3 regions of the Paenibacillus sp. GD4 genome follow, and region 1 is predicted to be linked to each of the others. Evidence: riboswitches for the same ligand, from Rfam matches in the RefSeq annotation. Region 1 holds a riboswitch; each other region holds the start of a gene.
What was found. A riboswitch is a leader RNA that binds a small molecule or an ion and turns the genes downstream of it on or off. The one in region 1 is predicted to bind thiamine pyrophosphate.

Region 1 (4,464 bases):
CCCATGCTGTACCACGAACGGGCAAAGATCAGGAACAACAGCATGCTGACCGCAAAGGTAATTTGCTTTTTGCGGGCGGGGCTCATGGTACGGACAGCTCCCGACCGTTGGACCGGAGGGTTCGCCGCCATGTAGCCGCCGTACCACCGGGCAACGGTCAGCTGGACGACGATGCCGAGTCCGGCGACCAGCGTGAACCAGATGGCACCGAACTGGCCAAGCGGCGCGAAGACGAGCGCCGTCATGACGGACGCGAGTGCTTGTCCGGAATTGCCGCCGACCTGGAAGATCGATTGCGCCAAGCCCCGGCGGGAGCCCGCCGCCATGTAGGCAACGCGGGAGGACTCCGGATGGAAAATGGCGGAGCCTAGCCCGACGAACAGCACGGACAGCAGGATAAGCGCATAATTCGGTGCCAGCGCTAATCCGAGCACCCCGATGCAGGTAAGTCCCATGCCGAGCGGCAGCATCATAGGAGTCGGCTTTTTGTCGGCGTAGAGGCCGATCATCGGCTGCATAACGGAGGACGTCATGTTCAAGGCAAAGACGATGACGCCGGACTGCATATAGTTTAACCCCATGGAATCCTTCAGAATCGGAAGAATGGCCGGGATGACGGACTGAATCGTGTCATTTAACAGATGGACCAAGCTGATGGCGAACAAAATACGAAACACGGTTGGCTTGATGTCTGACTGCGGTGCCGCAGCCTGCTTCCTTCCTATGGAAGAAACGGCCGCAGCACTTGGCTGCACTTGCATGGGAAAGCTCATCTCCTTATTTTTGCATAAAGGTACCGAGAGCCTCGCCCATTTTTACTTTGCTTCCTACCTTCAGATCAGCCCGGCTCTCGAACGTGGCGGTCTCGGTGAGTAGTACGATGGTGGAACCAAATTCGAAGTAAGCGAGCTCATCGCCGCGCTCCAGCCGATCCGGAAGCGGATCGACATACCGGATGCTGGCTACATTCAACGCTCCGACCTTGACGACGGCAACCTCGCCGCCTTCATGCTGCATGTACGTGACCAATCGTTCATTGCGGCTGAGCACCCGTCGCATGAAGCGCAGTCCGAAGTCGTTGACCGGATAAACCTTACCGGGGATGTGCTCCTTCTCTACGATGATGCCGCTGACCGGAGTATGAATGCGGTGATAGTCCGTTGGACTCAAGTACAGTACATAGAAAAAACCGTTCTTATAATTCACCATCCGCGGCGAATGATTGAGCAGCTCGTCAATGGTGTAATCCTGACCTTTGACATTCAGGATCAATCCCTCTTGAATCGGTCCCATGCCGGTGATCAGGGCGTCGACAGGGCTGACCATGGCGCCTGGAGCCGTATGGATGGGACGGAGCCCCGTTTTCAGCCGTCTGGTGAAAAAGTCGTTCAGCGATGCATATTCATGAAGGCTCTTCTCCGCATCCTCGACGGGAATGCCGTAGGTCTTAGCGAATTGCGGGATGAACCCGCGGCTGAGCTTGGATTTGGCAAAGGCTCCTGTCATTCGGGAAATGGTTTTGCGGGAGGATAGCTCGGTTAGAAGCCGGAATAACGAACGTTTCATGCTGGTTAGGTTCACCTGTTTCTTCATATTTGTAAAGTCCTACCGACTATAGTGACACATTCCGGGAGCAAGCGCAACCAAGAAAAAGTCGCCTAAACAGCAAGAAAAGGCCCGGAGGGGCCTTTCTCTTCACGTAATTATTGCTTTTTGTACTCCTGACAGGCTAAGCAGGCCGAGATATTCACAAGAATCGGGTTCTTGGAGCCGGAATATTTGGTGCAGGAGATAGGGGCCCGCAGCTGGGGATCATCTGAAATACATATGCAGTAAGGACATTCCGAAACGAGCTCCGTGGTGACCCAAAGCAGCTGCTGCTTCAATTCATCGATTTGATTCATTAATAAGAATGTCTCCCTTAGCGAAATAGAGGTACCAATTACCTATATCTTAGCATGGTTGCCAACGATTTACTTGCGTAATGTGACACAATTTTTATAAAAATTACCTAAAATGTTCTATCTTCCTACGGAATTTATTCGTTGACAATCGGAGCAAAGGTGCTTAATATGAGTTATGTCACTAGGGGAGCCGTAGGGCTGAGACTGGATCAATAGATCCTAGACCCTCTGAACCTGATCTGGATTATGCCAGCGTAGGGAAGTGGAGAGCGTATGCGCGCGATCATGATAAGCTCATCTGGGCCACTTCCATAGTTTTGCGGAGGCGGCCCTTTTTGGCATACATGTCTCGGAACCCGGTTGACAAAACAAAAGGAAAAAAGGAGTTGTGAGGTTTATGTCCAAAGGTTTGAAGCTGACCGATATTTTGGTCACCGTCGTTATTTCCGTTGTCCTTGCTGCCATTTATCATTTTTGGGCCGCCGTGTATGAGGTGGCTAAAGCACCCGGACTTCAGCTCGAGCAGCTGATGTACGGGATGTGGTTTATTGCATCGACGGTAGCGTTCCTGCTCATTCGCAAGCCCGGGGTTGCCTTTCTGGCTGAAGCGGCAGCGGCAAGCGGAGAGCTGCTGCTCGGTTCCCCGTTCGGCGTCGAGGCGTTAACGTACGGTCTGGTGCAAGGGATTTGCGCCGAGCTGCTGTTCGCTGCAACAGGGTATAACCGTTACTCGGCCGTAACGGCGGGACTGGCCGGAATGGCCGCAGGCGCAGGCGCACTGGTGTTCGATTTCTTCAAGGGGTACATGACGGAATTGCAAACCTGGAGCTTGGTGCTGTATATCGTTTTCCGATTCGTGGGGGCGTTTGTGATCTGCGGCTTCGTGGCTGCCGGCTTGGTGAAGGCGTTGGAGGCTACCGGTGTGGCTCAGCTCGTACGGCCGGCAAGCCGCGCCGACTATGATGCGCTGAACCGCAAGACGACGAAGATGTAATGAGTACGATTGCTATGAAGGAACTGGCGGCTGCTGTGGAAGGGCTGCGGCTTAAATTTCCGGGGAGCGACGGACTTCTCTTCGAGGAGCTGTCCCTCTCCGTCAGACATGGAGAGAAGGTGCTGCTGCTCGGTCCGAGCGGCTGCGGAAAGTCGACCTTGCTGCAGGTGCTAAGCGGGCTGATCCCACAAGCGATTGAAGTGCCGATGCTTTGTGACAGCAGTGTGGTGCCGGCGGCTTCGGGCTACTTGTTTCAGGATCCCGAATCGCAGTTCTGCATGCCGTTTGTGGATGAGGAGATCGCCTTTGTACTGGAAAATATGCAGGTGCCTAGGCCGGATATGGCGGGCTTGATCCGCCGGTATCTGGAGCAGGTTGGATTGCAGCTGCCCGACCCGCATGTGCCGATTGCCTCGCTCTCTCAAGGCATGAAGCAGCGGCTGGCTCTTGCGTCATTGCTCGCCCTGCAGCCGGAGGTTTGGTTCTTGGATGAACCGACCTCTTTGCTGGACCCTGAGGGGACCAAGCAGGTTTGGACGACGGTGAAAGAGGTGACAAGGGATCAGACGGTCATCATCGTAGAGCATAAGATCGACGAGATCGTGGATTTCGTGGACCGGGTCGTCTTGTTCGACTACGAGGGCTCGATTCTCGCCGACGGAGAGCCTGCCAGCGTGTTTCGCGATCATAAGCGGGAGCTTCAGGAGTATGGCATTTGGTATCCCGGCGTGTGGTCGGATTATACGGCAAGTCCACGGTACTGGGATGCGACAAAACGTGGCGGCGCCCTGCCTAGCGATGGAGCCGTTGAGCCATTGCTGAAGCTGAGACAGTGGAGCGGCTATCGCGGCAAGGCACCGAGGATTCATGTGGATACCGCAGAAGCGGCAGGTGCGGACTGGATTGCCGTTGTCGGAGAGAACGGCGCCGGCAAGAGCACACTCCTTCAAGGACTGATGCAGCTTATTCCGACTAAGGGCGAATACAAGGTAAGGGGAAATCTCGTCCGCGGCTTCGAGGATATTGGAGATTCCACCGGATATGTGTTTCAAAATCCCGAGATGCAATTTGTGACCGATTCCGTCAAGGAGGAGCTGGCCTTCAATTTCCGCAGGGACGGAGACCCGGAGTCTCTCGTTCAGGAGAAGACGGAGCAGCTGCTGAAGCAATTCGGCTTGGCGGGACACAGGGAGCTGCATCCTTATCAGCTGTCTCTAGGGCAAAAGCGAAGGCTAAGCGTAGCCGCCGCAACGGTGAAGCAGCAGAGGGTTCTTCTTCTAGATGAGCCTACCTTCGGGCAAGATGCGGAAAACACGTTCGCCCTGCTCGAGCTGCTGGAGGGCTGGCGCAGACAAGGTACGCTGATCATTATGGTAACACACGATCCGGAGCTCGTCCGTTATTTTGCAACAACGGTATGGGAAGTGGAGAACGGAAGGCTGACAGCGGTGCTGTCACCCGAACAATATGTACGGCGGTTCGAGGAGCAAAGAATTTGCGAGCCGGTGAATTAGGGCAGAAGGGAAGTGAAGAGAAGATGCAGCAGGCCTGGGATATCAAGGAGAC
Region 2 (4,464 bases), 390 kb from region 1:
GCTTTACGATCCGAAAACCTTCATCACTCACGCGGCGTTGCTCCGTCAGACTTTCGTCCATTGCGGAAGATTCCCTACTGCTGCCTCCCGTAGGAGTCTGGGCCGTGTCTCAGTCCCAGTGTGGCCGATCACCCTCTCAGGTCGGCTACGCATCGTCGCCTTGGTGAGCCGTTACCTCACCAACTAGCTAATGCGCCGCAGGCCCATCTGTAAGCCACAGCTTGCGCCGTGTTTCCAAGCTCCTCCATGCGAAGAAGCCATCTATCCGGTCTTAGCTACCGTTTCCGGTAGTTATCCCGGTCTTACAGGCAGGTTGCCTACGTGTTACTCACCCGTCCGCCGCTAGGGTCCGAAGACCCTCGCTCGACTTGCATGTATTAGGCACGCCGCCAGCGTTCGTCCTGAGCCAGGATCAAACTCTCCAATAAAGTAGTTTGACTTGCTCATGTTCAAAGCTAGCACGAATCCGAAGATTCGTTTTATTTTCACTCTCTCGTTGTTCAGTTTTCAAAGGGCAATGTCGGACAAAGTCAAACTCTGTAACCTTGTCGTTTGTTGTCGTCGTTTTCAGCGGCGACTTTTTTAATATACCACATTCGCCTATCTGATTGCAAGTGTTTTTTTTAATTCTTTTTAACACTCGGGATTTCGTTTCATTCAACCCTACCTCAATCGGACGAGTCGCCTTAACGACGAAGAATAATTTATCACATAGGCAAAGCTTAAGTCAAGCCTAATATTTCGAGCCATATTGAGAAGAAGAGCAAGAGCATACAACCTCGCCCCTGCTCTTCTTTTGGTCCTCTATTCGATCATACCTTCCTCAGGGCTGCTCGCAGAGGCATAGCGCTTCTTAGGTATACGTCCCGCAAGGAAACCCTTCCGTCCTGCTTCCACGGCCAGCTTAAAGGCCTCTGCCATCAAAACCGGATCCTTCGCACCGGCAACAGCCGTATTCAACAGCACACCGTCCGCTCCGAGCTCCATAGCCAAGGCTGCATCCGCAGGACCACCGATACCGGCATCAACAATAATAGGAACCTTCGCTTCTTCGATAATGAATCGCAGGTTCCCTTGGTTCACAATTCCTTGACCGGAACCAATCGGAGATGCACCAGGCATCACAGCAGCCGCTCCCGCCTCCTGCAGCTTACGTGCAAGGATCGGATCGTCCGATGTATAAGGAAGTACGATGAAGCCTTCGTCTACCAGGATTTTCGTCGCCTCAAGCGTTCCCACAGGATCGGGAAGAAGGGTTCTTGGATCGCCAATGACCTCTACCTTGATCATGTCGCAAAGTCCTGTTGCCTTGGCAAGTCTAGCTATGCGGACCGCTTCCTCTACCGTATAAGCCCCTGCCGTATTCGGAAGCAGCGTGAACTTCTTAAGATCCAAGGTCTCAAGAAAATTCGGCGCATCCGGATTATCAATCGGCAAACGTCGGATAGCAAACGTAAGTACATCCGCCTCCGAAGCCTTAACAGCCTCCGATTGAATTCCAAGGTCGGTAAACTTCCCCGTACCTAACAAAAGTCTTGACTTGAACTCATAAGGACCAATTTTCAACACGCCGCTCATAAAAAGCCGCACCTCCTGGAATAGTAAAGTATAGATGGACGGGCTTATCAACCCCCGCCTACAAAGTGAACAATTTCAATCCGATCTCCGTCCTTCAAAGCGGTCTCCTCGTACCGCTCCCGGTCAATAATCGTCCGGTTGAGTTCTACCACAAGGATCTTCTGATCTAATTTAAAAGCCTTTAACAAATCCAAAACGTTAGTTACGTCCGTTACCTCACGAATATCCCCATTCACTGTCAGCTGCATCGTGCCACCTCCCTAAAGGTCTCTACAAGCATAAAAAAAGCCAGCCGGCTAGGGCTGACTTCTTGGGTTCTACGCTGCAGAGCATCTCGTATCCGCAAAATAAGTCCACTTCCCTACGCTGGCATCACCCAGTGCCCCGCCTTACAGGCAGGCCGTATCAGGTTCCAAGGGTCAAAGAATGTCGCTTCTTACTCTCAGCCCCGCATGCAAGGGCTCCCCTAGTGGTATTCGATTACTAATATCATATCATAAGCTGGTAATGAATTATAGAGTATATCTTAATTCCAAGACGCTTAAATCATCTTCAATCACATAAGCGACTTCCCGAGCAAGTGCCTTCGTCACCAGCTTATTCAAGAGCAACGGCAGCTCTGTGCGCACATCCGACAACTTAGGCAGATGCTGCAGTTCTTCAAGACTCCAGGCAACCTCCCTGCTGCCCAGCACCTCAATCAGCAGCTTGCAGCAGCGCTCCATCTTGGACATTACGGAAAATTCACAAGCGAGAAGAACTAGTTGGACCCTCTGCTCAACGGTTTCGCTGCTTTGCATCAGCTCTTCATACAGCTTGTAGACACCGGGATTGATGCTTTTAATTTGACGCCATACGGTAACTTCAGGGTGATAGCCCGCCTCAATGATGACAATTCGCGCCCAATGATGCAGCGCTTCGAAAATATTATGATAAGCATCAAGATCATGCTTTTCCGATATATATTCCTTCGTTTGCAGGTAGCTTCGCAAAAACTTGGAAAACTCGATAAGCAGCTTGTGTTCCCTAAGCTCTACAGGAAACTCAAGCACGCGATGTCTCAAGCCCTCCAAATACATATCCCGATCCAAAAGTATCTCTCCTTTTAAGATCCAATAAATGATATTGCGATGCTCTCCATGTAAAATGAATTCATCCAGCTCTTCCGGGCTCATCCAACGTTCTTGTATACGGCGCCCCTCTTTACTATAATGGTACTGTTGATGTGTACGAGCCGGGTCTTGGGATATAACCAGCAGCAGCAAATCAAACCCGTCGGTGACTGCCGAGTAAGAAGAAGGGTTTTCTACCGCGATAACCCCGATAACTGATTCACTCTCCCGAAACCTTGCTATCCATTGCTGCTTCATTATAATCATCCTACTGGCCCCCCATGACCGTTACACATCTCTTTTTAGGTTATTTATTTCTACATTCGGACACCGGTTTCCTGCATCATTCTGTGACAAATCATACAATTCTTTTACACGAAAGAAGGCCCGACATGATACTCAGATCCAGTAAAGTCAATGAATTCCGGTTATGGGGATTACTGCTGACAATGGGCGGCATGCTGCTCATGATTCTCGGCCTTGCCGGAATCGTTTTTGATTGGGGAACCGCAGGCAGAATTATTGCCGTCATCTGTATGCTGATCGGAGCCATAGCCATGCTGGCTAGTATGGCGGTGTATTTCGCAGCAGGGATGATGTCGACCAGTGCAACCGTAGTGGATTGCCCGGAATGCGGCAAGCCCACGAAAATGCTGGGCAAAACCGATCGCTGCATGTATTGCAAAACGATTCTTTCCCTGGACCCGAAGCACGCTCCTCCGTCAGGGGAACAAACCCCAGCCGGGAAGTAGGCTGCACAAAAAAACTGGCCCTTTGTCAGCAAAGGAGCCAGTTTTTTTATTTAAGGTATAAGATGAGTGCGGATAAACTCCCAAAGCTCAGGACTTTCATAGCCGCGCCGCCAAGAGGCGATGCCGGCAAGGTCATATTTGTTCACTAGCTCCAGACGGGACTTCACGGACGTTTCATCCTCCAGCCAAATCCGCTGCAGCTTTCCGTCTTCGGTGTATTCCACGTAGTTTTGTCCGGTTTCCTTCGAAAACTCCGGGGTTAAGCCTTTTTCCTTCATAATTCGTTTGGACGTATCCATAAAAATCGCCCGGGAGGAGACTTTCGTCTTGCCATCCTTCATCTCTTCGGTCCATAAACGGGTGTAGAACGGAATCCCGAGCACCAGCTTGGAAGCAGGAACCTTCTCCTCCTGCAGCAGTACCTGCACCGTTTTCTCCACCCAAGGGAGAGATGCGACCGAGCCTGCCTTCGGGCTGCTCGCCCAATGCTCGTCATAGGCCATTACCATCATATAATCGACCGTTTGGGCGAGGGCAGGGCGGTCGTAGAAAAGCGACCACATCTCTGTCCCGGATTTCGGCGTAACGTCGATTGAAACGACTAAGCCCTGCTCATGCAGAAGCGGCGTCATTTCCCGCACGAATTGCGTCAGGTTCTGCTTATCTGCGGTATACACATTCTCGAAGTCAATGTTAATGCCGTCGAGCTTATACATCTGAGCAAAGCTGAGCAGCTGTTTGATCATGTTCATCCGCTTATCGTAGGTGGACAGAGCCTCCGTCGTTTGTTTCGGCTCGAAACCGTTGCTGAACAGCCCCCACACCTGGTAGCCGCGTTCATGCGCCCATTTGACATAAGCGGCGCTGGCCAGGTTCTTCAAATTGCCTTGACCGTCCGCCAAGTGAAACCAGGTCGGGCTGACGACGTTCAGACCGGGCATTGCGGAAATCTTAGCGGTGTCCGGGTTTTTCTCGACGACCTGCTCCCAGGTTAAGTTGATTTTGCCGCCCGGGGGCTTCCA
Region 3 (4,464 bases), 430 kb from region 1:
ACCGGCAGCCGAGCGATCGAATCAGGGGCTGTCGTGGTGCGGGCGATCGTCTCATCATGAAGACAAATGATTATCCCATCCTTGGTCGTGCGAATGTCCGCCTCCGGGATCCCGCCAAGCCCCCAGGCATAACGGTTGGCGGCCATCGTATTATCGGGCGCTTCGTAGGCTCCTCCGCCTCTATGCGCCTGCCAATAGACGGTATCGGTCCGACTTCCGGGCTCCTGCAGCAGCTCTTCGGCGAAGGACTCAAGGAGCCCCAGCTGGTCCGCGAGCTGAAGGATCGTATATCGTCCGCGCACTTCTTTGGCATAGAGCAGAGCATCCCGAGTAGTATCGCGATCGATCCCGATCTGCTCAGGAGATACGGGCGCACCCAGCAGCTCCAGCAGCTGCTTCGCTTCCGGGGCCAGCTGCAGCAGCAGCGAGAACTCTGCCTTCAGCTCTTCCCACCTTGCTGTAAGCCTCTGCCGCCTTCCCTCCAGCTCCTCCTGCTTCAGGAACAGCTTTCGGTTGCTGCCTATGACCTCTTGAGCAAGCGGCCCGTAGCATCTTCCAACTTCACTTTCCCAGCGGGCCAGCTGTTCTTCCGATTTCTCTATCATATTCAGAGATTCCGCGGGCAGCTCAAGCAGCTTGTGATACATGGAAATAATGAATAAGGTTGCTATGCTCACCTTGACCCCATGCAGCTCCGGATCATGCCCCTGCATGACGTGCAGCATCTCCCAGTAATGAGACATGTGGTGCTCCGAGCCGGATGCGGGACGGGAGTTACCCAGCATCTGCATGGCGATTCCCGAAAGAACCAAGCCTTCCATTACATAACCTACGGCTTCCTTCTTCCCATCAGCTAAGCCTTGGACATGATTGATACATAAGGACAGTGCTTTCACCATCATTTTTGAAATAAGAGGACAGTAATGCTCCTCCTCCACCGCAGCCGCCAGCTTCCAATCGCAAAGCGCCGTGATTTTGGCCAGCATATCCCCGAAGCCAGCCGCCATCATCTCCCGCGGAGCCGCAGCCAAAATATCCAGATCCCCGATAATGGCCGCTGGAGAAACGGCAAGGAACGTTTTCTTGAAGCCTTCCACAAGCAGCGGCGATCCGGTAGAGGCATACCCGTCCATGGACGGTGCGGTGGCTACGACAAGATAAGGAAGGTTCAGCTTATAGCTTATATATCGGGCCGTATCGTTCAGTGTACCTGCGCCCACCACAATGATGAATTCCGTATCCGGTTCGATGTCGATCAGCGCTTTGCCCAGTGCCTTTTCATCCGCGTACAGGTTCTTCTCATGATTCACGCTAAGCGTAATATCGAGTCCTTGCTCGCTTAGCATTCGGTACAGCCGCTCCCCTGCGGCCTCATAGGTACGATCGTCTGCGATCAACAAGGCCTTAGTGCCCAATTGCAGCTCGGCGATCACCTCGTGTACGCGGCAAAGCGCCCCTTCCTCGATGACGACCTTTTGCAGGTCGACCCTGTGCTCCTGACCGCATTCACAGCGATAGACGAAATGGACCAGCTCCTCGAGCCGTTTATCCAGCATTTCGCCACGGTAGGCTTCCACTAGCTCCTTCATTCTCCTGCTCCTCTCCCGTTACCGATCCCCACTAGACCTTCTACAGGCTCATCTCTACATTGAACATTTGTCTCACTATAAAGCATTTGTTCAAAATTAGGTTCATTTTATCACACTGTAATTTTGCGTGTAAACATCATTTTACAGCGTGCGGCGGCCGGGGCAAGTTCGGTTTCCATCGAAAAAAAGACGCTTTCCCCGCAAAGAGTTCTTTCCCTACGTTGAGGCGTCTTCCTTCACTTCAGCTTCACTGGCCAATCCTGCACATGATACGCCATGTCCCAGAACATATATTCCATTTGAGCGCTTAGCTCAAAATGCTCGCGCATCCGCTCACGTTCGGCCGTTGTCGCCCGCTCCTCTGCCCATACGTCAATTCTCCGGCAAAGCTCCCGCGTTGCCGAAGCTATTCGTTCCGAAGCATAAAACTGGATCCAATCATAGTACGGATGATCCGGCTGAGGGTTGAACTCCTTGACCAGCCTTTCCCCAATATCCCAGTAGATCCAAGGACAGGGCAGCAGTACACACATGATTTCTCCCAGCGTTCCTTCGTGAGCAACCGTGAGCATATGCCGAATATAATGATGAGCGGCAGGCGCCGGCCGGAAGCCCTGCAGGTCCTCGTAGCTCACCCCGGCGGCTTCACAGAAGTTTCGATGCGGATGGGTTTCATCGTTAAGAATAAAGCCGATTTTCTCTTGAAAATAGGCCATCTCCTCCCGTGTGGAGCATTTGGATACCGCCAGACCGTAAGCGCGCACATATGCATTCAAATATTCGTAATCCTGTTTCACATAATGGATAAGCTGATCGGCCATCAGCTCCCCACGGCCCACGCCCCGAATGAAGGGATGATGATAATTGGCTTCAAAAATAGCGTCAAAGTCCTGCCTAAGCTGCCCGGTAAAGCTAGTCATATTGTGCTTCCTCCTCATACCGCCTCAGTGCTGAGACAAGGATAACAAAAAACCTCTCCGACGAAGGGAGAGGTTCGCTGACACAGCTCATGTGACAGGATCTACGGCTCTCCACTTCCCTACGCTGGCATCACCCAGATCAGGTTCGAAGGGTCCGGGATGGCATCCCGTCTCAGCCTGTCGGCTCCCCTAGTGGTATTTCTAACAGGAAAATGGTACCATATCGGTCTCGGTTAAGCAATGCTAAGATGGCTCCAAAACAAAAACGGCAGCCCCTCGGTGAAGAGCTGCAGCTTCCGTTATTCCGCCGGCGGCACAAAGGTCCGCTTCGCAAGCTCGGCATCCAGCATGAAGAAGGCATTGCTGTCTTTATCAATGCGCTTCAGCTTCTGAATCAGTCCGTCGAACATCGCTTCCTCTTCCACCTGTTCGTCGATAAACCATTTAAGGAAGTGAATGGTCGCGTGCTCACGATCATTCAGAGCCAGATCGGAGAGATGATAAATACGCCGGGTTACCTCCTGCTCATGCGCGTACCCTTGCTCAAATGCATCCAGCACCGAGCTGTATTCGTTGTTCGGGTCCGGCATTCCTTTGAACGTTACGCGTTTGCCGCGTGCGTTAAGGAACTTGTAGATTTTCATCGCATGAAACCGCTCTTCCTCCGCTTGCACAATAAAAAAGTTCGCGAAGCCGTCCAAGCTCTCCGCCGAACAATAAGCCGCCTTAGCCAGATACACCTGGGAGGATAGAAATTCGAAATTCATTTGGTCATTCAATGCTTGATATAAGGGCTCGTTCAATGCAGGATGCTCCTCTCAGTACGTTCATGTAATGGTCGTCAGACCTTACGTTATTCCAATATATTGTAACCGAAATTACCGTCAATATGAATCTCTATTATGAACTCTTCAGCAGAGCGCTCAGCTTCTCGTACAGCTCCTCCGGCGACATGGCGCAGATCGTATCCTTCTTGCCGATCTTCACAAAGCATTGCTTGGAGCACATTCGGCAGTTTCCGAGACAATCCTTCTTCTTCTGCTTCAGGTCTGGGTACTGTTCCTTCATCGTTCGGTAGACGGATTTGGTGCCTTGCTTCCAATTCTTGCAGCAGTACTTGATCTTCTTCATGGATGGCAGCCCTTCTTTCAAAAAGTATCCGTTATTCCAAATGATAATGCTTCTCATTCTCACTGTCAACACGAAAAAACGCCTTACCCGAAGAATCATTCCTTCAGGGCAGGCGTTATAGGATTATTCCTGTAAAAATCCTTTGCTCTTCAAAAACGGCTTCATCTGCAGCCGCAGCGGCTTGGAGGCCCGCTCCGACATCTCGCGCGACCAGACGGTATCCCGCTTTCCGCCGGAACGCTCAAGTATGTAGCTTCGGTACTCCCGATCGTAGGAAGCGACTTCCTCGTTATGCTTCCCTTCGTCGTACACATCCGTATGCACCACGGCTGTCTGTGGAAGGCGAGGCCGCTGATCCGGCGCTTGCTCCGGGTATCCGATACACATCCCGAACACCGGGTACACCAGCTCCGGAAGCTTCAACAGCTCGGATACTTGCTCAATCTGGTTGCGGATCCCGCCGATGTAGACGATGCCGAGTCCCATCGCTTCGGCCGCTACTGCTGCGTTCTGTGCGGCCAGCGACGCATCCACGGTGGCGATGACGAAATTCTCGGTCGTCCGTGCCAGCTCTTTCCCATACAATCCACAGGCATGCTGCAGCCGATGCAGGTCGGCGCACCATACGAGAAATTCCGCACACTCGAAGATGTAAGCCTGATGGCCTGCCAGCTCGGCAAGCGCCTTACGCAGCTCGGGGCTTTGAACCCGGATGACGCTGTACGCCTGCATGTTGCTGGAGGTCGAGGCTCGCTGTGCCGCGGCTATGATAGCTTCGAATTGGTTCTCGGGGACAGGCTGGTTCGTAAATTTGCGAATGGACC

Region 2: it holds a riboswitch for thiamine pyrophosphate, as region 1 does, so the genes downstream of both, thiS (sulfur carrier protein ThiS) here and RAC89_RS17860 (ECF transporter S component) in region 1, are expected to answer to the same signal.
Region 3: it holds a riboswitch for thiamine pyrophosphate, as region 1 does, so the genes downstream of both, tenA (thiaminase II) here and RAC89_RS17860 (ECF transporter S component) in region 1, are expected to answer to the same signal.

Annotation. Positions count from the first base shown of each region.
Region 1 covers NZ_JAVCYK010000001.1:3,682,381-3,686,844, forward strand. Annotated here, with positions in the region: gene RAC89_RS17845 (MFS transporter) at 1-761, opposite strand, end outside; gene asd (archaetidylserine decarboxylase) at 778-1,566, opposite strand; gene RAC89_RS17855 (hypothetical protein) at 1,704-1,904, opposite strand; TPP riboswitch at 2,078-2,182, shown strand; gene RAC89_RS17860 (ECF transporter S component) at 2,302-2,898, shown strand; gene RAC89_RS17865 (ABC transporter ATP-binding protein) at 2,898-4,412, shown strand; gene RAC89_RS17870 (energy-coupling factor transporter transmembrane component T family protein) at 4,436-4,464, shown strand, end outside.
Region 2 covers NZ_JAVCYK010000001.1:3,296,712-3,301,175, reverse strand. Annotated here, with positions in the region: rRNA gene RAC89_RS15875 (16S ribosomal RNA) at 1-428, opposite strand, end outside; gene RAC89_RS15870 (thiazole synthase) at 805-1,578, opposite strand; gene thiS (sulfur carrier protein ThiS) at 1,626-1,826, opposite strand; TPP riboswitch at 1,920-2,056, opposite strand; gene RAC89_RS15860 (nucleotidyltransferase-like protein) at 2,091-2,957, opposite strand; gene RAC89_RS15855 (DUF2614 family zinc ribbon-containing protein) at 3,083-3,442, shown strand; gene RAC89_RS15850 (glycosyl hydrolase family 18 protein) at 3,493-4,464, opposite strand, start outside.
Region 3 covers NZ_JAVCYK010000001.1:3,248,473-3,252,936, reverse strand. Annotated here, with positions in the region: gene RAC89_RS15625 (iron-containing alcohol dehydrogenase) at 1-1,589, opposite strand, end outside; gene tenA (thiaminase II) at 1,826-2,509, opposite strand; TPP riboswitch at 2,609-2,710, opposite strand; gene RAC89_RS15615 (ferritin) at 2,809-3,312, opposite strand; gene RAC89_RS15610 (DUF1450 domain-containing protein) at 3,410-3,697, opposite strand; gene nfsA (oxygen-insensitive NADPH nitroreductase) at 3,764-4,464, opposite strand, start outside.